3 regions of the Pseudalkalibacillus sp. R45 genome follow, and region 1 is predicted to be linked to each of the others. Evidence: riboswitches for the same ligand, from Rfam matches in the RefSeq annotation. Region 1 holds a riboswitch; each other region holds the start of a gene.
The links. A riboswitch is a leader RNA that binds a small molecule or an ion and turns the genes downstream of it on or off. The one in region 1 is predicted to bind cyclic di-GMP.

Region 1 (9,781 bases):
TTACAGAAACCAAAAAAGGATGTCATTATCCGAATTAGCTGAGAGAGCCGGAGTCGCTAAATCCTACTTAAGCTCTATCGAACGGAATCTACAAACAAATCCTTCTATTCAATTCCTAGAAAAAGTCTCTAATGTATTGAATATTCCACTCGACAGTCTATTGCATGATTCTGTTGATGTTGAGTCTGACGATCTGGACCAGGGATGGATGAAACTAGTACAGGAAGCCATGGAATCAGGAGTATCAAAAGAAGAATTCAAAAGTTTCTTAGAATATAACAAATGGAAAAAACAACAGGACAATAATTAAGCACCGCAAACATCTTACTGTTTTGCAGTGCTTTTTATTTTGCTCCTAGATTCATATATTTCTGTTGATAGATGAAGTTCCGGACTTCACTGCTTGATAAACCTAACGCTCTCGCTTCTTTCATCAGCTTAACCCATTCCGGATCGATTAAAAACTCTTCCATTTCATAAAGATTCAAATCAAGTTCTTTCGCTATTCTGATCATGTTGAAAAATGAAGGGTTTTGAATCTTTCCATTTTCTAAATTCAATATGTAAGCTTGGGTAACTTGTACACGTTGTGCAAGATCAATTACTGAGATATGCTGCTCTAACCTTGCTTCTTTTATTTTGCTCCATAACATGGCTTGGATCACACCCTCTAACGGTTCATCTTTAAATTTTCATATCTATCAATGTTCCTACTTTTAATTCTCCAAATAGTATTTCATCATCTTGAATAAAAATTTTTGAGTGTCTATTTTTCATTTCTAATGACTCGATAGCAGATTTCGTGTAGGAATAGGGACACTTTCCTATAAATTGATTATTGATCGAAATTTCACCTATATCCTCATGGTTATAAGTAAGACAGATTTTTCTGTTATTAATGTAAGAAATATAATCACCATTCAGCCTACGAATCATGGGTAAATCCCCTTTTCTTATGGATTTTTAAGCTTTGCTTGAACAATCAATCGGTGGGTAGGATCTTTGATCGGATCACAGGTAATGAGGGTAACGATGTTTTCCGAAGGATCAGATTCTAGAACGGAAGTATCATCTGGAAGGACTCTTGTGGTGTGATATACGGTATAAGTGTATGTTTCATCTTTTGTTTTTATTATGATCTCATCATCTAACTCTACTTCGTTCAGACGGTTGAAATCTTTACCGTACGTGTAACTTCGATGTGCAGCGATGGCTGAATTTCCCGATTGACCTAAAAAAGATGTCCCTTCTAAATGTCCTGCCCCCTTCTTTAAATTGGATAAAGTAGCTCCTTCAAGGACTGGCAATTTAGCATCGATACTAGGAATTTCAATCGTACCAACCAATTCACCAGAAGATGGAGCTTCTGTACTTTCATCATCTGATGCATACACCTTGGATAAAGCAGTGAAACTCTGTTCAGCAGTGGTTGAGTCATTTAGATTCCACTCTGAAAGAAGTTGTTCTTGTTGATGAATACTGTATTGTGATTTTAAATAAGGAAAAAAAGCCGTCCCCACACCAATTAAAAAGATGAATAACCCTAATAGCAATCTCATGAATAATTCACCTTCTTATTCGAATACGAGGACGATCACTCGTCAAACGTTTTCTCATAATACCCACACCGAGTCCAGCTAACATAATTCCTGATAAGTAATACCAAATTGGATTTGATTCACCTGTTTGTGGTAAACCTCCACTATTAGTTGGAGTCTCTTCACCTGGAGTCTCGCCATTGTTTGGAGTCTCTCCGACCTTTGGATCTTTAGGAGGAGCAGATTCTTTGTTCCCTTCCGCAGTAAAAACTAAATCAAATGCTGTAGATAATCCTTGATATTCATTACCAGATTCAGGTGGAAATGTGACTGTAACCACAAACTCTTCATTATTATGATGCGCTAACTCACGTTCAGCTAAAGAATCAAATTTACTCAATTTATCTTGAAACAAAATATTGCCTGTTTGATCTTGAACTTTTATTTCTAACTGCTCATAAAGTTTTTTAGAACCTTCTTTATAGTTTGCTAGTGTCTTGTAGTTGAAATCAATGTTCCCGTCATTTTTCACAATTAATTTTCGTTCTGCCCAATCCCCAGGTTTTAAGTTCTTCACATCAAACAAATAACTTGCTGGTGAAGTGCTGATGTCTAACACCGGTGAACTTTCATCAGCACCAGTATTCGTGACTGGTTGGTAAAAAACATTCACTAGCATTATTGCACTATATATGACAGCTAGTTTAATTAATAAACTTTTTATAAGTTTCATATTGTTGACTCCTCAAATGTAAGTTTTTTAAATAAAAGGAGTTTCAATAATTGTAGATATTAGAATAGGAAGGCGGGATAATCCCACCTTCCCATTAGTTTTGTGAAAATATTATCTTGATTCACCTTCTGTTTGGCTAGCGACAAAAGTCCATTCAAGATCTAAGGAATCTCCTTGGAATTCATTTTGGTCTGCACCATTATCAACAAATTCGAATTGAACATATAAAGCATCCCTTGTACCAGCGACTAATCCATTTGTACCCCATGCATCTCCTAGCCATTCAAACGAATCTGCAACTGCTTCTGGAGACATTGCTTTTAAATCAGCTAATGTGGTTGAGTAGATTGGAACATCAAGTTTATCTACGTTCAACATAAAGTTAACTCGAATATGTTCGCCAAGATCATCAACATTGTTTCCGTTAGTATCGTTTACAGAATAATCAGTATTAACTACAACATCCTTAATATTTAACGAACCACCATTTACAAGATCAAATTGTCGAAGCATAGTATCACCTGGTTTAAGGTTATCTACATCAATAATTGTTGTAGGATCAACTGATAAATCTAAAGTACCTGCTGCAAAAGTATTGTTTGTTACAGCTTCATCACTAAAGTACGCGTAAGTCCCTCCACCAACTAAAGCTAAACCCAGTGCCGCTGACGCTACGCCCAAACCTAATTTCTTTTTAATACTCATCTTTCTTTTTCCTCCTTCACCCATTTGGGTATGTAAAATTTTTATTTTGAATCCGCTAAAGCGGAGATTCAACATGTTTTAATTGCTTGTTGTAGTGCTGGATTCTTCTTTTTTCTTCGGTACCTCTATTTCTCGAATAGCTTTCCAGATTGAGTAAGCTGAATAGATGATCATTAGAGCCCCTGGAACGATCAAGAGAATTGCTGTACCTAATTTCGAATTTGCAAAGTTCATAAAGTATCCAAGAAAAGGAATGTTGAAGCCATTATATTTACCTACAACATTTTTTGAAAGAACAGGTTCTAAATCTGCACCATCATTGTTATCTCCCTTTGTGATGTACTGTACATGATTCTCTGTTTTTTTAACTTCTATTATCCTGTGGGTGATCAATGTCTCTGCATCTTCTTTAAAGGTAATGATGTCATCTTTCTTTAAACCTTCTTTATTAATTGAGGGATCAATGGCGATAACAGATCCGGTATCAAATGTTGGTTCCATTGAGCCTGACAATACTGACTTAAGTTGGTAACCAAAGAAGTTTGGTTCTCCACCGGATGCTTTTGAACTTACAACCATAAAGATCATGACAATGAATATTGCAAATAACATCCAGGACGTGATATTGCTTATCCATTTTAAAGCTGTTTTCATTTGCTTCACTCCGTTGAATCATTTTTATTTTCACTAGATTGATCTACAACTTCTTCATCATTTATTTCATCTATTTTTGTTGCCTCACCAGTATCAGATGTGTTATTTGTGGATTTTACTTGATCTGAATCAGAACCCTGAGTTTCATCTGGTGGCGGAGTCTCTTGGTCTTCATTATTTTCATCTTCTTCTGAATCATCAGCATCATTTCCATTTTCATTGCTGTTCTCTTCAGAAGAATCAGCTTTATCAGATTCATCTCCTGCATTATCTTTCACATCAGTATCTGCTTGTTCCTCGGTACTAGAATCATCAGATTTGTCTGTTTTCTTATCTTCATCTTTACCTGAACATGGGGCACTAGTATGATCATCACAGTCATCCTTGTTATGACCCGGATTATCTGGATCTGTTTTATCCCCAGTGTCTTCATCCCCATCTTCTGGACCGTTTCCGATTCCAGCATTATCCTTGCACAGGTCTTTATGAGATTTTTTATAAGCCTTATCCGCACAAAAATCTGTTGCTGCAGTTATTGACCCGCTCACCTTACTGGTATCACTGAAATATGAATACGTGCTTTGAACTGTAAAACCAAATAGGAAGAAAATAAAAAGCGTTAGTGTAAAATTTACAAACAATCTGTATTTTTTCTTTTTGATTGAACTCCTGGTTCTTCTTTTACGACTTGGTAGCTCTAACAATCCTTTCACCTACTTTTCTAATAGGTTGATGTTTTGTTCTTTTTTAAGAACATCTTATACTCGGAGTATATACCTATATAACGAACAATAAAACCAGTAAATAGAGCTGTTTTGTTCGTTTTGAAGAACCTTTTAGTCTGTTTCCTCCGTTTTACTCTGTATTTCATACTATTTCGTTATTTTTAAAATTTCTTTCTAAAGAACGCAAATAAATTAATATGACTCCATTGCTATATAGAATTGTTTTTACTGTTCTTTTAGAAGAACAATTAGAAATAAAAAATCCCGATTCTCTTTCATCGGGATTAACGAGTTAATTTAGTTATTGTTTCGAGCTTCTTTGTATTTGTAGTTTTCAACTATACCTCTACTTCCGCTTTCGTGAGTCCGAGCCTTTTGGCTTCGAGGATAAGTGTAACCCATTCTTTGTCCGTTGTTTCGATTCGGTCATCATTCAGCCTTCTTCCGCCTCTTTCATCTCCTGGATCACAATGTTCTTTCAACATGACTTTAAGTTCCATACACACAAATAACCCCATCTATAAATAGATCGGGTCGGTTGCACTAGTGACTCCACGTATTTCAAAGTGCCCACATACGAAATACGTTTCATTGTCTCCCACGACAAAATCGTGTTATTTAGTCTTATTATAGTACGTCTTTTGCCCTAATAAAACAGTATTTTTCAGAGAATATCATTCACTCTCCATCTTCTTCACTTCGTTCTCCGCGTAGCTTGGCATTTTTGCTACTTTTGAGCGTTGTTCCATTTCTTTTGCGTTGTTGTTGCGTTGTGCATTGGCATTACCTTTTTTCTGTTTGCCCATCGTTCGATCCTCCTGACATTTGTTTTTATTAGTATGGACCAATTGTAATTCATAATTCTTCTATTTTTGGTCAATCTAAGGTATAGGAGGTGTTCGTTATGAGTGGACCTTATTTATGTCCGGGCTGTAAAACAAATCGAACCCGCTTTAATGTGATTGAACAGATTCCTAAAGGCGTGAAGCTGGATCCGCAATCGGGTGAAGTCGTTGAGGAGTATTCAAACGATGACCTTGAGATGTTCCATATGCCTTACAAAGGGTCACAATATCGTATACAATGCGCTGCATGCGGGTTGATCGAAAACGAAGAAACATTCAAAGCACGCGCCAGTTCGTCCCAAAACCCTTTTTTATCGTAGAAAAAAGCACCCGTAAAAGGTGCTTTTATTCGTTCAATTCGACAGTCAGTTCATTGGCATCAAATTCGATATGCTTTGGGATCTGGAATAACCGTATCTTCATTTCTTCAAGGCGGTCAAAATCTTCTTTTTTCATACCGAAAAATTGCTGTTGTTCGTATATTTCACCATCAGAATGTACCCCTTGTGAGTATCCCTGTTGCGATAAAATCGGTTTGTCATCCTGATCCGTCAATTCGTAAAAGGCTTCACCAATTCTATATTGAGCTAAATCCGGCATTTCTTCTAATCGTTTTTGGTATTCGGTATAGTTTGCGAAATGGAGGCCTTGCAATTCTTTATCAGCTTTTATAGATAAGACGAAACCATAATTGAAATCATTCGCTCCAGGTCCGATTTGATCTTTTTCCATTTTGGTAAGGTTGAACTCGATACCATTGGCCGTACCTATTTTACGATTAATTTCCACGCTTTCTTTTCCTTTTTTATCGTACTCCAGGAATCGCTGTAAATCTTCACTCGTGAGTGTATGTGACAATTCTTCATTGGTACTTAAGGTTGCGCCGAGAACTTTCAGGTTGAGCTCTTCAGTATTTACAAAGTTAAGACTCTGATAATGCGGCAGACCTAAGAATTGCTGTCCGTCGGGTTTTGTTTGGATCGGTGCGAAGTCTTGGTTCCCGTTATAGCTATAATTCAATCTGTTGATCTCGTATGGTGAATCAATCTCAACATTCAGCTGACTGAAATTCAGCCGCATTTCAAGGTCGGTAAAGATGATCTCTATATCATCAGCTAGCTTGACGGTTTTATTGATCGGTTTCTTCTCTAAAATCGGGTTCCAGCTTTTAAAAGGATAATCAAATGACAGATCTTCCATAGCAATCGATTTTTCAGAATCATCTTCCCTCTTTTGGATCAATCCGATATCGCCAAATCCGATTTTATTTATTTTTTCAACGGCCTCTGTATTATAAGTATGCTTTTGTTCCGCACCCAGCCATTCAGAAAAATCCTGGAACACTTTTTCATTAAATTCAGGCTCAATCCATAAACGGCGATAAATCCGATTTTTATAGACAACACCGTCATTAGGTAAATATGACCCTCCAGGATGATCTCTGTTTCCAACCGCAATTTCAAACGGTGCTTGCCCATCAGCATAATACTGAAGGCGGTCAAGTGACAAATATGGAATCTCTTCCGGTTTATCATCAAAAGGAGATAAGTCGAGGCTGTAGGTAACCAAGAGACGCATGTCTTCGTTCCAGACCGAGTGGATTTTGAAAGTTCGCCTTTCTTCTAAGATATCTACCTCTATATCCTTTATTTCCGTCATAAGATCATATTCTTCAATCAGTTGAAGTTGCTGTGGATCATAACTTCGTACGGATTGGTTCAACTTTTCACTCAGTTCGCTTTTTGTCTTTGCCACATTGAACACTTCTTCATCTACCGCAAACGAGGTCCGCTCCTTTTCCTTGAACATGTCGGTTATGAACAGGAATGCCAGGACAATCAGTACGACAGGTACAATCTTGATAAATTTATTTTTCACTTTCATCTTTTCCCCCTTAATTAAACTCTATAATGAGTTCTTTTTCATCCGTATTAAGGTACTTCGAGATATTCCATATTCGTACATTGAATTCATCTACCTGTTTGAATGTTTCTTTTTCTATGCCGAAGTATTGGATATGTACATTGTCTTCCACACCATGACCATATTGATCATCAATTCGGATTGTATTACCATCTTGATCTGTCAATTGTATGAAAGGATGTCCTTCGAGGCGATCCCTCTCTTCTTCTGAATAACTCTCCATTTCCTCCGCTATACTTGTATAGTCGGTAATGAATGAGCTGCGAGAATTCGCCGGGTTGGTCTTCTTCAATTCAAAGCCGATCGTCGTGCTGTCAGGTCCACTTCCGCTTGGTCTGAGGGTATGCAGAGTAAACTGGGTTCCGTTTACTACCCCTAGCTTGCGGTTGATATTATGAATGGTATCGACATCTCTTTGACGATAGGCGGCGAGTTCTTCTTTTGTAATTTTAAAAGTCAATTCTTCTTCTGAAGGGATCTCAGCGGACAATACTTTAAATTCGAAACGGTCCCTCATGTTTTCTTCGAAGATCGGTAACGTCAAAAATTGATTTCCATTTTTATCTTTTTCGATTAACGCTGTGTCGGGACGGCCATTGAGTTCATAGATCAGAGTCCTCAAGCTTGTATCATCTTCTGAGTTGATATTTATGTAAAACCTTTGGGAGTACAACAATGTCTCCAATCTGTTAAATTGGATCGAAACTGTTTCATTCAGTTGAAGTGTTTCTTCAAGATCTCTTGACTCAAGCACGGTGTTTTCACCAACAAAATTGCTTTTCAACATAATATCTTCTATGTAAATCGGTTTGTCTTCCCGTTTGTTATTCTTTACGAAATGGCTGTCTTTAAGTTCCACTTTTTGTATCTTATCAATTGCGCCTGCCCATGACGTCCAATCATTTTCCAGTGACCAGCTAGAGGAATCCTGTAATTTTTGATAGTCGGGTTCGATGAATACTCTCCGGTAGAGGCGGTTCCCATATACAATCCCATCATTCCTCCAATTAGAAGCATGGAGTTCGATCGGATTCTGGACGGGAATTTCCAAAGGCTTTTTGTCCTTAGCAAAATAGGTTAACCGCTCTAGGAGCAAGTAAGGTACATCATTGGGTTCCTCATCACCCGGCAACAGATTGAAACTATACGTGATCAGCAATCCTAAATGCTGGTTGAATACCGAGTGGATTCGGAAATCACGTCTTTTTTCCATGATCGGCACATTGACATTATCAACTTGGGTGTCCAGATTGAATTCTTCCACACGTTGCTGAAAGCCATAATCGGGCATATCCACTTCAAATCTCAACTGTTTTCGTAAATCAGCCTCTGATTCTGCGACCCTGAACTTTTCTTCATCAACAGAAAATGCTGTTCTTTCCCGCTCCTGGTATTTTTCACTTATTACGAAAAAAGCTACCATGACCAGAACAATGGGAATGATCTTTATCAGCCTTTTCTTTTTCATATTAGCCCTCCCAACTTCAATTCTGATCCTACTCAGGAATCGCAATCGTGATTTCTTCTGAATTGAATTCTACAGGTTTTGAGAAATGGAAGAGCCTGAACTTCAATCCATCTGAATCCATAAAATCTTCTGTTTCCATAGCAATATCCATCAGCTTTCATTAAGATTTGAGTGTCCTGCGATTCCTAACAATGGGATGAGATTCCCCTTCGAATTTGTAACCTCAATGTAAGCATGTGAATCAACTTGGTTCGGATGATCGCCATTCTCTTTTTCAACAAGTACATCGGCATAATCAAGGAACCAGGTAGGACCATAATTTTTCCATGGTGTTTCCATCGACAAGTGAATATTCATGACATTTTTCGGATCATCTTCAAACTCCAAACCGACCAGTTTGAAAGTACGCCCTGTAGCCAGTTTTCCTAGTTCCCTATTGAGATCCATTAATGAAGAGTCTTCGGTTTGGCGATGCTTGAAATCAGTAATGTCTTGTTGAGTGATCTCAAATTCGAACGCCTCATCTGTGGGGATCATTCCACCTTCAAATTCCAGTCGCAATTCATCGGAATTTATATAAATAGTCGATAGGTACGAATCACCATTTTCATCAAATTGGAGCCCAGACTCATGTTCCCCACCATTGAACTTGAATGAATATGCATAATACCGCTCTGGATCAGGTTTAACATCAAGATACAACCGGTTTTGCCCCAAGTGGACCTCTAGCCGTTTTACGTGTGCTTCAGTGTCTTCTTCGAGTTGAATAGTTTTATCAATTTCAATCGTTTCAAGTGCTTTTTCCTTATGCATGAATTTCATTTCGAGTGGAATCTTTTCGACCTGATGTGTTTTTTCTCCATCTACCAAGTGCAGCATTGAAAGTGCTACATTTTCTACACGTTCCAGATTCCGTTCGAAAATCTCCTGTTCATTCTCGGCTTCTGATCCGCTCCATCCAAGCACTTCTTCATAGGCATCATATACCTCTGGTTGGATCCATATGCCTCGATAAAGCCTATCCTCAAAAACAAAACCATCATTTGCATATCTCGTACGGTTTTCAAACCCGTTCGTACTGTAAAATTGCACGTTAACCTCTATAGGTGATTCTTTTGGATTATGTAAAGTAAGTTGTTCGACTTCTAAATATGGTACATCTTCCGGACTCTTATCTGGCAGTAACAAGT
Region 2 (9,781 bases), on a different contig from region 1:
AAGAGCTGCTATGAAAAATAAAACCTTTTTAGACCAGTGCATATGTGTGTAACCTCCTGTGTTATATTCGGAGTCAGTTTAGCACTGGATTGTAAAGCAGGTTTAAAAAGCAAGTAAAAATAAGTTAGGGGGATTGTAAATGCAAAAGGATGTCATAGAAAGGGTTTCACAGGAATTAAATAAAAAAGAAGTCCTATGGGGGATCGGCGGGTCACATGTTCTGTATGAACATGGGCTCGATATCCGTCCTAGTGACGTGGATCTTGTGATTGCAGGTGAAGATTCAGAAAAAGCGAAGGACGTACTTGATCGTATTGCTGAAAAGTTGCCAAGCGAGACGAAACCGCCATATAAAACGAAACATTTTAATACCTATCTAATTGAGGGTGTATCGATCGATTTCATGGCAGGTTTTGCAGTGTTACATGACTCAGGCGTTTATGAATTGATATTTGACCAACAATCGATTGCCTATCATGACGAAAACATTCCATATACTTCCCTGGAAGATTGGTTTGTTCTTTATCACTTGATTCCGAAAAAAGGGAAAAAAGCTGATCTTATTGAATCTTATTGGAAAGAAAATGGCGTCAAGAATCCTTACTTACTGAAGAGGGCATCCGATCGACCTTTACCTGAAATGGTGAAACAACGAATTCACAAATGCTTGTCTTTGATGAGGTGAAAAATGTCCAGATATAAATCTCTCATATTGCTTTTGACGGTCGTCTTCCAGGGAGCAGCAGTTGTTTTCTTGTTTTTCAACTTCTGGGTCTCGATCTTGTTGTTCTTCATTTACGGAATTGCCATGTTAGCACTGTTCATAGTGACTACTGATACTGTTCCTGGTAAAGAAGTCATCGAGTTGAAAGGGTTTGTAAAAGGGAGTACCATTCAGGCTAAGCATGTTGGAAAAGATATTCTCGCAGGACTGAAGACGATCATCGGGGGCGAAATCCGAGAATACAACGAAATGATGGAGCAAGCCCGTAAGATCGCGATTTCAAGGATGGTCGAGGATGCAAAAGCAAAAGGTGCAAATGCGATTGTTGCCTGTCGTCTGCAAACGTCTTCTGTGATGGCGAATGCTTCAGAAATCGTAGCGTATGGAACAGCGGTGAAAATCAACGAATAGAGGGGGACAGTCATGATCGAGATTCGAAAACTGACACCAGAGGATGCGGAGGATTATTTTAAGCTGAGATTGGAAGGACTGAAAAAGTTTCCTGAAGCCTTTGCATCTTCTTATGAAGAAGAAATTGAACGAAAAGCTGAACAAGTGGCAAACCGATTAAGAGCACAGAATCCTGATACACATTTTACAGCCGGAGCTTATTATGACAGGGAACTCATCGGAATCGGAACGTTTTTGCAACGAGAACGCAACAAAACGAAACACAAAGGTGATATCGTAGGAGTGTATGTCGCAAAGCACTTCCAAAGGAATGGTATCGGGTTCAAGCTTTTGCAGTATTTGGTAGAAGAAGCAAAGAAAATAGAGGATTTGGAACAGATCCTTCTGACGGTGGTGTCGGAAAACAGATCAGCCATCCGGTCGTATGAAAAGTTAGGATTTGAAGAATATGGCCTGGAAAGACGCTCGCTTAAAATCAATGGCTACTACTATGATGAATCGTTGATGATGCTGATGTTGAAAAACGGAACGGAAATCGAGGAAGCCAAAGAGGCGTTGGATATTCCATAATCACAAGTTAAAACAAAAACGAACTCTCCTTTCAATAGGGGAGTTTTTTACTTGTGTAAAAACAGAGCGATTGGTCCTGAATGTATGGTCGTTTCTGATTCTGAATATCTATGAACCTTTTAAGGTGAAAACAAGAAAAGAATCTTTCGTACCAGGAAAAAGGTTTAGGTACAAAGTATATGGGGGTGCTTTTTCAACCTTTATTAGAACATATATCGTTCTGTTTTAAAAACTTTTAAGTAAAAGGTTTAGAAATGAATCCAATGACCTAGTTAACGGGATTTTATTACCAATATATAACATATTACGACAAACTATAGTAATGCTGATTTTTCCATTTTAGTAACAAGTATCCACTAAATGTTCAGAAAAATTTAATAATATTGACTGATGTATTAAAATTTTCCATTTCGTATGATGAAGTTACAAAATATCGGATTCAACGACAAACATCGATGAATCTCGATAAAGGCAAAACTGGTGAAAGCCAGGGGCGCAAAACTACAGGGGCTAAGGTGCACGTGCACTAAGCCAGCCAGTTACCGAAAGATCCAAGGGGTGTTTTTGTTTTGTGCATGACCCTGCTTTCGGTAAAGGCAGGGTATTTTTTGTTGAAGAAGGAGGTGGAACCGTGGAACTCATTAACCAGTCAAACGGGATCGTCATCGCGGAGAAAGTCATTCCCGCATATTCATTTTTCAAAAGATTAAAAGGACTTATGTTTACCTCATCATTTCCCGAAGGTTATGCCGTCCACATACAACCCTGTCGATCGATCCATACGTATTTTATGAAATACGAAATCGACGTGCTTTATCTCAATGATGAATATGAAATCATTGCAGCTGAAAGCTACGTCCGTCCCGGGGAGTTTGGAAAACTTCACAAAGGGACTACGTCTGTCATCGAGATACCAGCAGGAACCATCCACAAGACGAAAATCGAACCTGGACAAACCGTCCAAATAAAAAATCTAAAGGAGCGAGTATCATAATGGAAAAATTAAAAGCATTGATCACAGAAGAACAAGGACAAGGTATGACTGAGTATGGATTGGTATTGGGAGTTATTGCAGTAGCGGTTGTAGGTATTTTAATTACTTTCAGAGGTGAAATTGAGGAGTTATTCAATGAAGCAGTTGATGCAATTGATAGTCGTCCTACTGAAGAATCTACTCCTACAAACTAATAAATTAACAACGAGGTTGGCTCCTCTTTTTGAGCCAACCTTTTTTAAAAGAAATGAGGGAATCGAATGATTTTCGATATAGTACTACTCATAATCCTGATCATCTGTGTCATTACCGATATTCGCAAACGACTCATTTACAATAAGGTGATTTTTCCTGCACTTATCCTTTCTTTCATCTTGCATCTTATTGTTAATGGTTGGTCGGGTCTGGTCACCTCTCTTCTAGGTTTCCTTTTAGGGTTCGGCATCTTATTGATTCCTTATTTCATGGGAGGGATGGGACCTGGTGATGTAAAGCTGCTTGCGCTAATCGGAGCATTGAAGGGACCAGCATTCGTTTTAAATACCTCGATCTATATGGCGTTGCTTGGAGGTTTGCTGGCGCTTGGAATCATCATTTTCAGTGGTGGAGCGTTCAAGCGGTTGAAATATTACTTTCATTGGCTATATGCCAAGAAAAATGGCTTAAAAGTCCCTTTAGCTTTAACAAAGGATTCAATGAAAGCGACCTATCCATACGGAGTGGCGATTGCTGGGGGAGCGATTCTTAGTTTTGTCGGGAAGGCGTGGTTTTCATGATCAAAAATGAAAAAGGACAGTCCATGGTGGAAATGGCGCTCGTTTTACCATTGCTGTTACTTATTTTGATGGGGATCTTTGATTTCGGCAGGATCATGTATACATATATGCATCTTCAATTGGCGACACAGGAGAGTGTCCGCCTGGGTGGATTAGGGCGCGATGATGCAGCGATCATCGATTTCGCTCGTGATTACATTCATGTCGGGGACTCTTCAGATCTGCAGGTCAACATTTCACCCAATGACTCGACAAGGGATTCAGGTGACTATATGACCGTGACTCTAGAGTATCCGGTCGATTATCTTACACCTTTAATGTCTAAAATACTGCCTTCACCAGTCTTAGTGAAAACGGATTCAACCATCAGAGTGGAGTGAGGAGGCAAGTTATCATGAAGAAAAAATTGAAAGTACTTAGAGAAGAAGCTGGCAGTACAATCGTTCTAACCGGACTTGCCATGTTAGCCTTGATCGCGATCATGGGACTTGTTATTGACGGCGGATCTTTATTCATGACGAAGAGTCATCTTCAAAAGGTGGCGAATGCAGCTGCTCTATCAGGAGCACAGGAATTAACGGTCAATGAGTCTGAGGTTCGCAACGTAGTCAACAAGGTCCTTACAAAGCATGCCGAACTGGATAGTCTTGAGGACATGAAAATCGAGCTGGAAGATAAGGTTGGTGTCGATCTAATAAAAGAGGTTCCCCTTTATTTTTCTTCCCTATTCGGAAAAGAGTCTGTCCCAGTAAAAGTCCATGCTGCAGCTGAAATCGGACCGATAGGGGAAGCCGTCGGCGTTGCGCCTCTTGGGATTGATAGGTCTGTCAATCCTCAACCGTACCAGGAATATACCTTGAAGGTTGGACCTCATGATAATGATACGGGCTTTTTCGGGATTCTTGGATTGGGAGGACCAGGGGCAGATACATATAAGGAAAACCTACGTAATGGCTATCAAGAGCCCGTTAAATTTGGTGATATTATTGAGACGCAAACAGGAAATATTGCTGCCACAAGAAGTATAATAAACGATCTTGTCAACCAATGTACGGTAACAGAAGAGGAGATGAGGGCGGGAGCGAATCCGCGCGATTGTGACAGGATTCTGTTGATCCCGATTTATGAACCTGAAGATGATGATCAAAATCAATTGAAATCCATCAAAATAGTTGGATTCGCACATTTTTATATTACAGAACCGATTGATAAACACAGTGATGAAATTACCGGGATATTCGTCAGTCAAACAGACACGGGTTTTATCGATAACACGATTGAAGATTTCGGAGCTTATGCAATCAGACTAACAGAGTAGGTGAACATAGTGAGGTCAAAATTAGTTTTAACATTAGCGATCATCATGGGGATCATCACGACTGTGCTTTTTTTCAACTATATGAAGCAATACGATGCACAGACGGTCGCAAATAAAAATAAAATTAAAGTTGTCGTGGCGGCTCAAGAGATCAAGCGGAATGTCTCGATTACGAAAGATATGCTGGAAACGAGGCTCATGCCCGAGGAAGGAATCCACACGAATACAATCACAAACCTGGATACAGCAGTAGGACAGTTTTCTACAGCCGATATTGCGCAGGGCGAAGCGTTGTTGACGAATCATCTAAAAACCTCAAAAGAGGAAGAGCTGTTTGTTTCGCGTAAGATCCGTGATGGTTTCAGAGCTGTTTCAGTCGGGGTGAATTTGCCTCAATCTGTATCGAATTTGCTTGAGCCTGAAGACCAAGTGGATGTCATTAACACAGTTAAAGAAAAAGACAAACTCGTTTCAAAGATTGTAGTCGAGAATGTGACAGTCCTGGCAGTTGGAAGACGTATGGTTGAAACGACTGAAGGCGAAGAGTTCGTCGAATATACTTCTGTTACGCTTGAAGTAATGCCGAATGAAGCTGTGAAACTAGCAAACGCAACAGAATCAGGACCATTACATATCGCACTTAGAAGCAGGGTCAAGGCTGATGAGGAGGCTGCTTCGGATGACAACTAACACCGTTGAACAAAAAGAACGAACTGAAACACAAAAACGAAAGCGCGGAGAGATGATCGCTGTATGCAGCGCGAAAGGTGGAGTTGGCCGTACAATCATGACGGTCAACTTGGCCGTTGCCTTATGTAAAAAGAACATAAAAGTCGGGGTGTTGGATGGCGACTATATGTTTGGGGATGTCGGGCTTGCCATGGACTTGCAATCTGCTTTTACGATGAAGGATGTGATCGAGGATATCAATGATCTTGACGAAGTGACACTCGAAAGCTATTTCAGCAGACATGAAAGCGGGGTCCGTGTCCTTTCTGCTCCAGACCGGCCGGAGTACTCAGAGCTTGTGACGAAGGAGAATATCAGTAAGATTCTCGATCTCATGCTTTCGCAGTTCGATTATGTCGTCGTCGATACTGGAGTCGGATTACAGGATCAGACGCTGCCATTGCTTGAAAAAGCGGATCAAATCTTGATGCTCACCAATCTGGAAATGACGACCTTGAAAAATACGAAACTGATGCTGGAGACGCTTGATGCGATTGATTTGAAAGATAAAGTGACGACGGTGGTCAATCGCTCAACGATGGAAAGTGTCATCAATTCCTCTGATGTCCCTGATATTTTAGAAGAGTCGGAGCTTCAATATATTCCGAATGATTTTCAAATTGCCTCCCAATCGTTGAATATCGGGATCCCTTTTGTCGTAAACCAGGGAAAAACCGAGCTTGCGAAGGCAGTCATGAAGATGGCAGAGCAGCTTACATCAAGACGAGAGATCAAAGTCTATGAATCTGCTGAGCCTTCATTCCTCTCTAAATTCTTTCAAAGGTCTAAACGAAGTAAGGAGGGTAAAGCGTGAGTCTACTTCAAAAGGTCAAAGCGAAGAACCAGGAAAAGATCAATAATGGTGAGCAAGTAGAAGTTCAGATCGAACCCACCAGCCCAAAACCGGACATTGTCTCCAGCTTCCGCCCGCAAAAGAAACAAGTGAAGGATGATAAAGTACAAGAAAAAGAGCAGCAGAAGTTCAATAAGCATCAAGAACTGAAAAATCGATTACATAAAAAAATATTAGAAGAAATGAACAGCAACGATGATGTCGAAACGATCATTCCAAATTTGGATGCGATGGCCGTTGAGATCATCAAAGAGGATGAGCAATTCCGGGGAGCGATCGATCGGAAGAAGGTTGTTGAAGAACTCACCCATGATCTGACTGGCTTCGGTCCGATCAACCCATTACTCATGGATCCTGAGGTGACTGAAGTCATGGTCAACGGGCCGGGAATGGTCTACATCGAACGGAAAGGAAAGCTGATGCTGACGGGCATCCGTTTTCGGGATGATGAACACGTGATGAACATCATTGAAAAGATCGTTTCGCCGCTCGGACGGCGGATTGATGAAAGTTCTCCGATGGTAGACGCACGTTTACCAGACGGGTCGCGTGTGAACGCGATCATTCCACCGCTGGCGTTGAACGGACCAACGCTTACGATCCGGAAATTTGCGGCAGACCCGTTCAAGATTGATGACCTTATTTCTTTCGGTACGTTGACTCGTGAAATGGCGACATTTATTGAAGCGTGCGTTAAGGCGCGGCTCAATATTTTTGTTTCTGGAGGAACCGGCTCGGGTAAGACGACGACGCTTAATGTCCTATCTTCCTTCATTTTTAATGATGAACGGATCGTCACGATTGAGGATGCAGCGGAATTACAGCTCGGGCAGCCACACGTCATTTCACTTGAATCGCGTCCTCCTAATATAGAAGGAAAAGGGCAAATCGCGATCCGGGACCTTGTACGGAATTCATTACGTATGCGTCCTGATCGGATCGTCATCGGGGAGGTCCGTGGGGCTGAGGCTCTCGATATGCTCCAGGCAATGAACACGGGTCATGACGGATCATTAGCGACGGGTCACTCGAACAGCCCGCGGGATATGATTTCACGGCTTGAAACGATGGTATTGCTTGCTGGGGTTGAACTTCCTGTAAAAGCGATCCGAGAACAGATTTCAGGAGCGATCGATCTGATCATCCAACAGTCCCGATTGAAGGATGGTACGAGGAAAATCACGAAGATCACCGAAGTCCAGGGCCTTGAAGGAGATGTCATCGTCTTGCAGGACATTTTTGAATATCAGCAGGATGGTATTGATGCAGAAGGTAAAATCAAAGGCAGATTGGTACCGACGGGTGTACGACCGAAATTTTATGACCTGTTGGAGCGCTCTGGATTGGATATTCCTCCAAGTGTCTTTGTGTCTGAGGAGGACTGGGGCTGATGCATTATTATTTGATCGTATTGGCATCCTTCACTTCCTTTTTATTCTTTTATGCGATTTTTCATATGACATTTCTTTCAGACAAACGTATGATCAAGCGGATGAATTATTATTTGTCGAGTTATAACAAATCAAAGCTTGAACGGAAAAAGTTCAACCTATTTCTGGAGCTCCAGTTATCGAAACAGCGACTACGCTCGAAGGTCTCGAAAAAGAAAAGCAAAAAGCTTGAAAGCATGCTGCGTAGAGCCGGGGTTCCATTGAAGCCGGAGGAGTTCATCCTGTTCCGGTGGATTTCAACCGCTTTAGCTGCTGGATTTCTTTTTCTGATATCGGGCAGTATTCTGATGCTGATCATCGGTGCTGTAGGTGGCTATATGCTGCCGATCATGTGGGTCAAGAAAAAGGAAAAGAAACGGATTCAAAAGTTCAATGATGGACTAGCGGATATGATTTCAACGGTAGTTGGCTCGTTACGTGCAGGGTTCAGTTTTCCGCAAGCTCTCCAAACCGTTGTCGAAGAAGCAGATGACCCGATCAGCAGTGAAATCGGTTTTGTGTTGAAGGAAATGCAATACGGCAGTTCGCTTGAAGATGCATTGAATGAATTATATGAGCGGATGCCGAGTGAAGATTTGGAACTGATGATCCAGGCGATCTTGATCCAAAGGCAGGTTGGAGGTAATTTAGCGACTGTCCTTGATAAAATTGTCCAGACGATCCGGGACCGTACGAAAATCCAGAGGCAGATCAGTACGCTTACCGCTCAGGGAAAGCTTTCTGGTATCGTCATCGGCTTGCTCCCGCTCATTTTAGGATTGGTTCTTTATCTGATCGAACCAGAGTACATCGGTACATTGTTCACACATATCATTGGTATGGGTCTATTGGGAGCCGGTCTTATTTCTGGAATTATCGGATTCATATTAATTAGAAAAGTAACAACGATTGAGGTGTAAAGAGATGATGTATATCAGTTTCTTCGCTGCGGTTACGTTATTTCTTTATTCCATTTACGTTTATCGAAGCGAAAAAAAAGAACCTGTAAAACGGAGATTGGATGCTTTTGTCGGTAAAAAAGCAGAAGCTGAGGAAGATGAAAATGATGCAACAACAAAACCGTTACATGTCCGCTTTCTGAGTCCGCTTTGGAAAGAGTTCCGTAGAGGATTCAAGAAAAAGATGCAAGGGGAGAAACAAGCCAAGCTAGAAGTGAAATTGCTTCAAGCGGGAAATCCATTCGGCATGACGACGTTTGAGTATCGCCTCATCCAGCTCGGTCTGATCTTGATCATCCCATTTTTAGCTGGAGGGTGGGGCGCATTATCAGGATTTGAATTGGGAGGCATCCTTCTGTCGGTATCATTTGCGATGCTGATTGCAATCATCCTTCCTCCTTATTATTTGAAAAGTAAAATGAAAGCTCGTTCACAATCTGCCTTACGCGAGCTTCCGGATGTCTTGGATCTTCTGACTGTCAGTCTTGAAGCGGGACTCGGATTTGATGGCGCACTCAGTAAGGTCGTTTCGAAAAAAGAAGGCGTCTTATCGACAGAATTCCACCGCTGTCTTGAAGAAATCCGTTTAGGAAAAACACGGAGGGAAGCGCTGCGTGGAGTAAGGGAGCGGCTGACCGTAGATGAAATCAACATCTTGATCAGCAGTATTCTACAGGCTGAAAAGCTCGGAATCGGGATGGTCAATGTCTTGCGCGTCCAATCTGAAGAAGTACGCGATCAACGAAAACAGCGTGCTGAACAAGAAGCGATGAAAGCACCGGTCAAAATGCTTTTTCCGCTTGTGTTGTTCATTTTTCCAAGTCTGTTCATTGTGTTATTAGGACCAGCAATCATCCAATTTGTTGAAGCATTCAGTAAATAATATTTACATTCTTAAATTGGTAGCATATAATGGAAACAGATTAAAGGACTTGAAGGAGGTTTTGTATTATGTACAAATTCATTGAGATGGTTAATAACACGTTAATTGTATATGATGCACAGCCTATAGAGGAT
Region 3 (9,781 bases), on a different contig from region 1:
GGAGATCAATTACGCCTTGAAGTCGAACTTACACGTGTTCGCGGATCGATGGGGAAAGGGACAGCTGTCGCAACTGTCGATGGCGAAGTCGCTTGTGAAGCGGAAATCATGTTCGCGTTAGGTGACAAGCAAGGATAATAAGCTATTAAAAGGGAGTTTTGCTGATGAAAATTTGGGACATTTCTCAACCATTGAAGGAGGGAGTGCCAACTTGGCCTGGCGATACTCCCTTTTCTTTTAAATTGAACTGGACGAAAGAGGAAACAGGCTCAGTCAATGTTGGGAGCCTGACGTTGAGCACACATACCGGAACGCACGTGGATGCACCGTTCCATTTTGACGACCATGGCAATAAAATGTTGAATTTGCAGCCCGAACTTTATGTTGGTGATGCGCTCGTCGTCCATTTGGAAGGCCGTGAAATAATCAAACCAGAAGACCTTGAAGGCTATGATTTAGGGGTAGTGGAACGATTGCTGATCAAGACTGGTTCCTGGACTGACCGAAGCAAGTTTCCAGAGTCAATCACCTATCTTTCAGAAGAACTTGCGCCATTTTTAAAAGAAAAAGGCATCCGTCTGATCGGGGTAGATGTGCCTTCAGTTGATCAAGTTGATTCAAAGAATTTGGCAGCGCATCACAGCCTGTTGAATAACGACATCCATATTCTCGAAAGCGTCGTGCTCGATGAAATTGATGAAGGAATTTATGAATTGATCGCCTTGCCGCTGCCACTCGAGGAATCCGATGCAAGTCCGGTGAGAGCCATTTTACGAAGAATCCTATAATCCAAAAAATGTTAAGCCTATGTTAGCGTGATGTTAAAAACGTAAGGAAACCTTATGCATTCCGTAAAATCACCCAATTTTTCCGGAAAATGCTCTATATTGTAAGTAGCTGGTACACATACCAGCAAAACTTGCGATACAAGGAGTGGTTACCGTGAACAAAAGTTTTCTCGCTAAACTAGGCTCTGCATTATTCGCAATTATGTTAATAACAGCATGTAACGGAACAGAAGAGGAACCAACGAATGAAGAACCGACCGAAGAAGAAACGAACACTGAAGAAAGTGAAGGTGAATCTTCTGAATGACGGTTCTTGAATATAAATTGAAAACGTAGGCACATGTCCTACCTCCCTACCCCTCATCGGAGCTGCCCCAACGCAGCTCTATTTTTTTGTGCATTTAAATAGAGATTGAAGAGAGTGTACCTGAAGAGAGTGTACCAGGCACGACAATTTCCCCCTTGATACCACTGGGTTCGTGAAAAGTGCCAGGTACCGATTCAAATCCCTTGATACCACTGGATTCGTGAAAAGTGCCAGGCACCGATTCAACCCCCGTGATACCACTGGGTTCGTGAAAAGTGCCAGGCACCGATTCAGACCCCTTGATACCACTGGGTTTGTGAAAAGTGCCAGGCACTCCAATAAGGTCCCGAATAGAAGCTATCTTTTGACTTAGCGGATGGTTATTGCTACTTTTTGAAGTAGAAGGAGGCGGTGGTATGAGCAGTGTTCATGATTTTACTGCTAAGTCGATTACAGGGGAAGAGAAGAAGCTAGACGATTATAAAGGGAAGGTACTGCTGATCGTCAATACAGCAAGCAAATGCGGATTTACGCCACAATACGAAGGATTACAGCGATTGTACGAAACGTATAAAGACGAGGGGTTCGAAGTCCTCGGCTTTCCCAGTAATCAATTCATGAATCAGGAACCCGGTTCTGAAGAAGACATCCAAGAGTTCTGTAAACTCAATTATGGGGTAAGTTTTCCGATGTTCAGTAAAGTGGATGTCAAAGGCAATGAGGCACATCCTTTGTTCAAACACCTAATAAAAGAGGCGCCAGGTATGCTTTCTGATCAGGTTAAGTGGAACTTTACAAAGTTCCTCGTCGATCAAGAGGGCAGAGTGATCAACAGATACGCCCCTCAAACCAAACCTGAAGCTATTGAAGAAGACATTCAAAAATTGTTGAATCGATAAAATGCTGCTGGACGAGTCAACCGTGCTCGTCTTTTTTGTTACAGGACAAGCAACAACCTCAACATTTCCAATACGCGGCATTGGTGAACAGGACCACCCTAAGGCCCCTGCTCCACATCCCTCATCATCTGCTTCCATAAATAAAAAGCTCCTGCAGGATATGCAGGAGCTTTACCAAGAGTCCTTCACCAAATTAGTCTTCTACAATGAATCCCTCTTCAACTTGAGCTACATCATCATCTTGATTAGTGATCCCACTGAAAACAACTTTGTATGTTCCACTTTCAGCATTTTTTCCTAGTTTGTAGTTTTCTCTATATCGCTTACCGGTGACCGCTGGTAATTCAACTTCATCACCACTTGGGGTAACAAGCTTAACGGACCATGTAATCGGTTCAGTTGCCGTTGCTGATATCGAAACAGGCTTCTTCGTGTTTGTGATTTTTTCCGGTGTGACACTTGTTTCATCAATAATAGAAGATTCTCCTTCACGTAACCGGTAGATGTTCACCGTTTGTGTGGTCGTTGCACCAGCTAAATCAACGGTTCGAATTGTAAAAGTATTATTCCCTTCTTGGAGATTCACTTCTTCTTCAAGGTTTAGATCCAATGGAACCGGATGTTCGAAAGAGCTTGGACCAGGGTTGTACTCGATTTCATCATCATTCACGTAGACACGGATAAAATCGTAATTATCTTGAACATGAATGTCTAATTGAGTGGATGTGACGGAATGTTGAACCGCTGCTGGTGCATCTACACTTATTGTTGCAGGTGTCGTATCCACGAAAATAGGTCTTCTGCGGAATTCGGTTTCGTTACCCGCAATATCTACAGCTTTAACCGCAATTTCATAGACATCATCTTCTTCGACGGTCAATTCAGTATCAAATCGGTATCTTTCTTCGTCGAACTCGATCACTCGGTTGAATTCAACGGATTCACCATTTACATAAACGGCTTCGAGAGGAGATTTGTCCCTTACAAAACCTCTTAAGTTGATGGTTTTCGTAGTAAGAATTGTACCGCTTGAAGGAGCCTGTAAGATAACGACTGGATCCGTTTCATCACCACTTGCTACTAGATCAGCTTCTTGTTCTGTGAGGTTTTGACTAAAGTCATAAGCGACTACTTCCACTTCAACACCGTTAGGGACATCCACCTCAGATAAATCATATTCTCTAGCATCGGAAGGCAAAAACGTATCTTCTGGCAGGACGTTCTCTCCATCTACTTTGATAAGGAAATGAGAAAGTCCGATACCTTCACTGTCATTCGCTTCCCAGGTCAATTTTTTTGTCGCGATGTCATAATCAGCCGAAACCTCAGGTTGAATCGTATCAACTACAAAAGGAATCTTTTTACTTTGCCAGTCTGCTTCGCGATGTTTCATATCCACACGGGCTTTGATTTCAAAATAGTATTTACCATCAGGGACAACTTCACCATTCACTTTTCCGTCCCAGCCGCGTTCTGCTAAGTAACCGGTATCTCTTCTGCAAAAACAGCTTGCATAGTGTTTCCTAACATTCTTTTCATTCCGGAGGGTCCGGATTTTGTTCTTATCTTCATCCAAGATATTATATTGGACATCACTAGCATTCCTTAAGAAAGTCACCATAGGCGTGACGATATCATAGACGCCATCACCATTTGGAGAAATAGCATACTTGCTTACGGCATCTTCAAAACCATTGATCGGATCCCATCCAAGGTATCCATCTTTACCAGGTTTATGATAAAGGCCGGCACATGGATTTCCCCAACAAAATTCATAAAAGAATTTATCGTCTATGTGGTTCAAACCGTCAATGATACTAGGACGATCCCAGTCTCCATAAAAACCGAGGTAAGGGACAACAAGGTTGGCTTCTTCACCATCTACATCTTCTAAACGGACAAACCCTTCTATAAAGATGTCTTCTTTTAAGTCGAATCCGTCTTCATTCGGTGACCCGTCTTCATTGTAACCAGGAATCCTTGCATCGGTAAGGTCGATGCTGACTTGAATCTCGACGGACTCGCCAGCTGGTACTGTGACTGTTTCAGGAGCATCAACACTTACATTCTTTAAGGGCTCGCCGCCACGTAAATGAGGGTTCCCTTCAGCTTCTACAGCTGCAGACCAGTTCAAGTCTCCTTCTTCGGTTCTTTGAATGGCATCTGTCAGCACATCCACGTTGACTTCATACGTGACATCTTTATCGTCAGAATCATTGATCGCTTCTACTTTAAAATTGACCGTTTCTTCTACAAAGTCACGCAATTCAACTTTCGCTTCGTTTGTATTTGGGTCCACGACACGAACAGGAGTTATTGTTGCGTTATGGATCTGCATTTGCCCTGCCCCTTGCAAACGAGGGGAGAAGGCATGACCATTCGTCCCTTTGACAACCTCAGCTGTATTCATCAATAACGTTTTTGCTAAATGAGCCTGTTCACTAGAAGATAGGTTTTTATAGTCCTCATGTTCTTTAATGTATTCCATTACGAGAGCAGAGCCTCCAGCAACATGAGGAGCTGCCATGGACGTACCACTCATCCATCCGTACTCATCATCATTGAGTGTAGAGTAGATATTACCACCCGGCGCCATGATTTCCGGTTTAAGATCCAGACTTGGCGTTGATCCCCATGAAGAGAAAGAGGTCGGACGTCCCTGTTGTGGAGATGGTTCAGCAGTATCAACCTCAAAATTAAGGCTTGTGTTCCCATCATTATAGAGATTTTTTAACTGGTCGCCAGTCTCCTTTGTCGTGAGCATGAATGGAATGTCGAAATGCCCTTGATCACGGTAGATGGTTCCGCCTGCGCCAGTGTCTACCACGATAATTCCTACAGCACCCTGTTCAGCTGCAACCGCTGCTTTGTCTATGAATGGAGCTGGGGAACCACCACGTGACACTGCAACAATTTTACCAGAAACATCAATTCCTTCGTAATCAGCCTCGGAACCATATTTACTTCCCAACGAAACAATCTCATATTCTTGATCGCCGAGTTTTTCAAACCAATCATCACTTGAATATCCAAAACCATCAATCGGATTTCCGTTTAAAGATAGATTATAGTTATACCACGTCTGCTTATTTCCAGAAGCAGCAACTTGGATGGAATCATAGGATAGGCCCGGTGCACCAACGACACCGATATCAGGGTTCTCTGCAAATGGCGTTTTCACAGGGTCACCAATATGACGGGAATTGCCGGCAGAAACCGAAACGACGACACCATTATCTACGGCTCTAGTTATTGCAAGGTTTGCAACATCGTCGGGAGAATAGAAAGCAGCCACAGAGCCTAAACTCATATTGATCGCATCTGCTCCTAATTTGATTGAGTCATCGATTGCTGCTATGTAAACATCTGAAAAAGTAGAGGAGTATCCAGGATCGTTACTGAAAACTTTCATCGCCAATAGTTGCGATTCAGGTGCAACCCCTTTTATACCACCATCATCAGGATTACCGTTCGCGCCAACGATACCTGCTACATGCATTCCGTGGTTGGATCCATCTGGCACCAAATCACGGATTTTCGTATTGCGGTCGAAATAGTTATAGCCGTATGGAACTTTTTCAGTAAAATAAGTACCAGATAAATCATGTTCTTCTTTCAAACTATTAACCTCTGATTCTGAGAGATCGGCATCCGTTTCCGGACTAAGAATGAAATCCTTGTGAGATGGATCTACACCTGAATCGATCACAGAAACGACCATTCCTTCACCTTTGTATGTTCCTTCTGTCCATGCTTTATAAGATTGGATGAATTCATGGCTCGTGACCATATTAGGTTCAACAATCGGTCTTTCGTATTCGTTTGATAAGTAAACGTCCTTTACGCCAGGCAGTTTTTCAATATTTTTTATTTCACTGTATTGGACTTCACCACTGAATCCATTAACAACAGTCGTAAAGTTGAATTTATAGTTTATGTTGACCTTCTGATCAGCGATGCTTTGCTTTACTTGCTTTTGTCCAGTCGTTACTTTTTCTTGTAATACTTTTTGCGATGGCTTTGCTAGCTTGGAATAATTTGTTCCTTTTTCCTTTGCCAATTCGATTGCAGCTTTACCATCTAATTCTACAATCACTCTGACTTGATCATTCGCTTTAAATGGCAAATCAGCCTTTACGGTATCTAAAGCTTCTTCTTTTGTTGTTGCATTTTCTGAACTTTGGCTGCCGTTATTCATGTTCGGCGTTGCGGCAAAGGATAAATTAGAAAATGCTAATAGGAAAATAAATAAGAGAGTGACACTTTTCTTGAAATTGTTCAATCTAACCACCTAAAAACCCCTTTTCTCCAAATATCATTCTGACCTTCGATTTCTGACTTTCGCCTCCTTGTTCAATCGTTTTCTGCAGATATTTTTATTTTTAAAATAATCTGTCATTTAAAAGTATCAAAACAATATTTGTCAAACATCTACAAAAAGCCCCATATTACTCGGTAAAAAGTAATCAGGGAGATGTTACCAACTAATATCCAGATAAAATTAAATTTAGCTTATACTGGAAGTTTTTTAACGCGTAAAAGTACTACCTGGACAAAGCAGTTCTAATTCTAACAAGTGTTGAAAGTGCGAATACAAAAGGAAAGACCTTAAGCCTAGGTTATTAGTCCTGTTCGCAACGTAATTACGAATTAATTATGTTATATGATCGGTTGGAACTAGAAAAATTCTGAAAAAACGGGTAATTTTGACTTGGTAAAATATTGTCGAATTCTTGTATAATAAAACTAATTAAAGCAGATAAAGGCAAAGCTATCGAAAGGTAGTGACGCAAAGCTAAAGGGACTAACGGTTTATACCTATGTCAGCCAGTTGCCTAAGGATCAGAATACCTACATAACTTGGAGCCCGTGAGAGGGTCCGGCAGCAAATTCCTGGGTTGAGCGTTACATACAGCCTCGGCAATCTGCTTTTTTTATGGAAAAAAAACAGAGGGGATGGAGAACTTGATCAAAAAATGGATCGCAACGATCAGTGCAGCTTCACTTTTGCTTTTCGGAGCAACACCAGCTGCATTTGCAAACACAGACGAGTCTACACCAACAGTCGACGTGTCTGAGGGATCAACGAATGAAGAAAACACAACTGAAGAAGGTACGGAGGAAGAAACGACAGAAGGCGAAGAGGCTCCTGAAGATGAAGAATCAGCAGAAGAAACCGAAGAGCCATCTCTGCTTCCAGGGGACTTTTTCTACTTTGTAAAAACGATGATCGAGAATGTACGTCTAGCAGTAGCTTCAGATGAATATGAAGAAGCGAAAATTTTAGCAGAGATTGCAGCAAACCGGATCGCTGAAGCGAATGCGCTTTTTGCAGCAGGGCAAGAGGAATTGGCCCAAGAGACGCTTGAAGAAGCGTTGAAAGCGCAAGAAGCTGCCATGGAAAAAGCAGAGGAAGACGAATCTTCAGAAGAAACTGAAGAAGGTACCGAAGAAGAAACGACTTCTGATGAAGAAGTGAATGAGGAAGAACCAACGGATGAAAGTACAGAAGAAGAGTCAACTGAAGATGAGGAATCTACAGAAGATGAGGAAACCACTGAAGAAGATGGGTCCGAGGAGGACGAACTTCAGGCAAAATTATCTCATAACATAGATGCACTTCTAATGGCTCTGACGCATGTGAAAAACCCGAATGCTCAAGCTTCTTTGATGAATAATATCCAAAAAGCTTTTGTTAAACTTGATAAAAAGATTGCAAAACTTGAAGAGAAATACGGAGTAGACGTTGATCAAGAGGAAGAAGCTGAAGGCGAAGAAACTGAAGAGACCGAAACTGAAAAAGAGGCTTCAGCTGAAGAAGAAGAGAAACAACCTGAAAAGGCTGAAGAAGAAGCAGAAAAACAAGCCGAAAAGGCTGAAGAAAAAGCAGAAAAAAAGGCTGAAAAAGCCCAAGAAAAGGCTGAAAAAGCTCAAGAAAAACGAGGAAAAGGTAAGCAAGACCATAACAATGACAAAAAAGATCGTGGACACGGTAAGCAAGATAAAGACCGTGGAAACAAAGGTAAACACGAAAAGGATCGCGGAAAAGGGAACGGACACGGAAGAAATTAACACCGTTCAGCCAGTTAAAAAGAGAGAACTCCACACAAATTGTGGAGTTCTCTTTCATATTATAAGCAACACTAGTCACGTGCCAGGCACCGAACAGAAAGCCAGTGGTACCAAGGGATCTCAAACGGTGCCAGGCACCGAACAAAAAGCCAATGGTACCAAGGGATCTCAAACGGTGCCAGGCACCGAACAGAAAGCCAACGGTACCAAGGGTTCTCAAACGGTGCCAGGCACCGAACAGAAAGTCAATGGTACCAAGGGGTCTCAAATGGTGCCTGGCACCGGGATTTTCATCCATCAAATTCTACACCGATATCCCTCCGCCGGAGAGGGGTTGGTTGAAGCTTGTCCTTTTCACGAAGGTTGCTTTGACTCGTTTTGATTTCAATAAGTATGGGACCAAAACCAGGCATGAGACCAATGAGCCGATTTGCTGTCTATAGGTTTGGGTTTTGATGTATGCAAGCATTTCTTCCGATATCGGAAGTGAGCTGAAGATCCAGTTGGTGATGAATCCATCCGCAATCGAATAAACCGTCACGCCAACTAAGAAGTAAATCATGTATTTCGGAAAAGAAGGACTTCTATTGAACAGCAGCCACAACGCGACAATCGACAAAACCACAATCCCATAATCCACGGCTGCTCCAACGAAAAAGGTAGGTGCAAACCATGCGTGATACATCGGATTGCCTGGTTCCGTCAACATGCTCCAGGCTGGTGTGTCATAGACCGTCACATAGCTTTGATAAAGGGCATAGAGACGAATGATCGGGACGAACAGAAGACCAACAACAATCAAAATCAACCATCCAGCGATTCCTTCGTGTTTAGATCCCATAATGATCTCCTTTCGTTTTCCTTAATCTGCTATTTAATACCCGCAATTTCCCCAAAGGAAACTAGAGCATTCTACCCAAATATTCAAGTTCTTTTATATACCTCATATTTACCGACTTCCTCAAACCCCAGCTTTCGTAAAATCGGTTCTGAGGTGTCTTTCCGGGCTTGCGTGACAATCCAGTTGCTCCCGTATGAACTTGCAAGCTCCATCCGTCTCGATAAAAGCGCACGATAAATGCCTTGCCCACGGTACTCCGGCAAAACGCCGGTTCCTGAGAGATACATCGCGTCACCGTCACTACTGAATCGATATCCTGCATAGCCGATCGCACGATCCCCGTCCATGACGATCAAAAAACCGCCTCGACGGCCAGGAACTTTTAGATACGCAAGCCTCTGCTGTACCAACGTTTCCTTCGTGGCATCATCATATCCCCAGATTTTTGCACTTACCTCAACATAATGACTGACATCATCCTCATCCACTACATTTCGCACTGAATAAGGCAGGTCAACCTTTTCCCACCGATCAACGGCTTTCACCAGTCCGTAGTAGGTGTCTTCATGCTCAAGCCCCGCCGATTCAACTTTTAAAATCAAATCCTCAGGCGCAGAATCCGGACCAATCCACCAGGAGTATGGTTTGCCTTGATAAAAACGTTCCACTTCACCAATCAACTGCTCGAACGCTTCATCAGTCTCAACTTCAACCTTCGCAACTTTGTTTGATCAAATGCTTGATGACCCTTCCGTCTTGTACATCAGTAACGCCGGACACTCCACAAATTCTACATTGTCCGGCACACTTTCATAATCCCACATGACCCCACGGACATACGTCCATAATTGTTCATTCATTGCTGTCACACCTT

Region 2: it holds a riboswitch for cyclic di-GMP, as region 1 does, so the genes downstream of both, ACTWQL_RS07970 (DUF192 domain-containing protein) here and sinI (DNA-binding anti-repressor SinI) in region 1, are expected to answer to the same signal.
Region 3: it holds a riboswitch for cyclic di-GMP, as region 1 does, so the genes downstream of both, ACTWQL_RS05330 (DUF5667 domain-containing protein) here and sinI (DNA-binding anti-repressor SinI) in region 1, are expected to answer to the same signal.

Annotation. Positions count from the first base shown of each region.
Region 1 covers NZ_JBQQCL010000002.1:256,779-266,559, forward strand. Annotated here, with positions in the region: gene ACTWQL_RS07120 (helix-turn-helix domain-containing protein) at 1-310, shown strand, start outside; gene ACTWQL_RS07125 (helix-turn-helix domain-containing protein) at 345-653, opposite strand; gene ACTWQL_RS07130 (class D sortase) at 954-1,559, opposite strand; gene ACTWQL_RS07135 (TasA family protein) at 1,567-2,271, opposite strand; gene ACTWQL_RS07140 (TasA family protein) at 2,383-2,976, opposite strand; gene sipW (signal peptidase I SipW) at 3,055-3,630, opposite strand; gene ACTWQL_RS07150 (SipW-dependent-type signal peptide-containing protein) at 3,636-4,334, opposite strand; gene sinI (DNA-binding anti-repressor SinI) at 4,694-4,855, opposite strand; cyclic di-GMP riboswitch class II at 4,879-4,963, opposite strand; gene ACTWQL_RS07160 (hypothetical protein) at 5,030-5,161, opposite strand; gene ACTWQL_RS07165 (DNA alkylation repair protein) at 5,260-5,520, shown strand; gene ACTWQL_RS07170 (hypothetical protein) at 5,546-7,084, opposite strand; gene ACTWQL_RS07175 (hypothetical protein) at 7,095-8,591, opposite strand; gene ACTWQL_RS07180 (hypothetical protein) at 8,742-9,781, opposite strand, start outside.
Region 2 covers NZ_JBQQCL010000003.1:54,539-64,319, reverse strand. Annotated here, with positions in the region: gene ACTWQL_RS07990 (metallophosphoesterase family protein) at 1-42, opposite strand, end outside; gene ACTWQL_RS07985 (hypothetical protein) at 140-685, shown strand; gene ACTWQL_RS07980 (YbjQ family protein) at 818-1,135, shown strand; gene ACTWQL_RS07975 (GNAT family N-acetyltransferase) at 1,148-1,705, shown strand; cyclic di-GMP riboswitch class I at 2,166-2,252, shown strand; gene ACTWQL_RS07970 (DUF192 domain-containing protein) at 2,337-2,699, shown strand; gene ACTWQL_RS07965 (Flp family type IVb pilin) at 2,699-2,893, shown strand; gene ACTWQL_RS07960 (A24 family peptidase) at 2,960-3,475, shown strand; gene ACTWQL_RS07955 (TadE/TadG family type IV pilus assembly protein) at 3,472-3,855, shown strand; gene ACTWQL_RS07950 (pilus assembly protein TadG-related protein) at 3,870-4,793, shown strand; gene cpaB (Flp pilus assembly protein CpaB) at 4,803-5,483, shown strand; gene ACTWQL_RS07940 (AAA family ATPase) at 5,473-6,336, shown strand; gene ACTWQL_RS07935 (CpaF family protein) at 6,333-7,766, shown strand; gene ACTWQL_RS07930 (type II secretion system F family protein) at 7,766-8,725, shown strand; gene ACTWQL_RS07925 (type II secretion system F family protein) at 8,730-9,647, shown strand.
Region 3 covers NZ_JBQQCL010000001.1:1,151,622-1,161,402, reverse strand. Annotated here, with positions in the region: gene fabZ (3-hydroxyacyl-ACP dehydratase FabZ) at 1-138, shown strand, start outside; gene kynB (arylformamidase) at 165-788, shown strand; gene ACTWQL_RS05345 (hypothetical protein) at 943-1,095, shown strand; gene ACTWQL_RS05340 (glutathione peroxidase) at 1,512-1,994, shown strand; gene ACTWQL_RS05335 (S8 family serine peptidase) at 2,188-6,276, opposite strand; cyclic di-GMP riboswitch class I at 6,749-6,833, shown strand; gene ACTWQL_RS05330 (DUF5667 domain-containing protein) at 6,960-8,066, shown strand; gene ACTWQL_RS05325 (DUF2569 domain-containing protein) at 8,371-8,907, opposite strand; gene ACTWQL_RS05320 (GNAT family N-acetyltransferase) at 8,991-9,575, opposite strand; gene ACTWQL_RS05315 (hypothetical protein) at 9,639-9,767, opposite strand.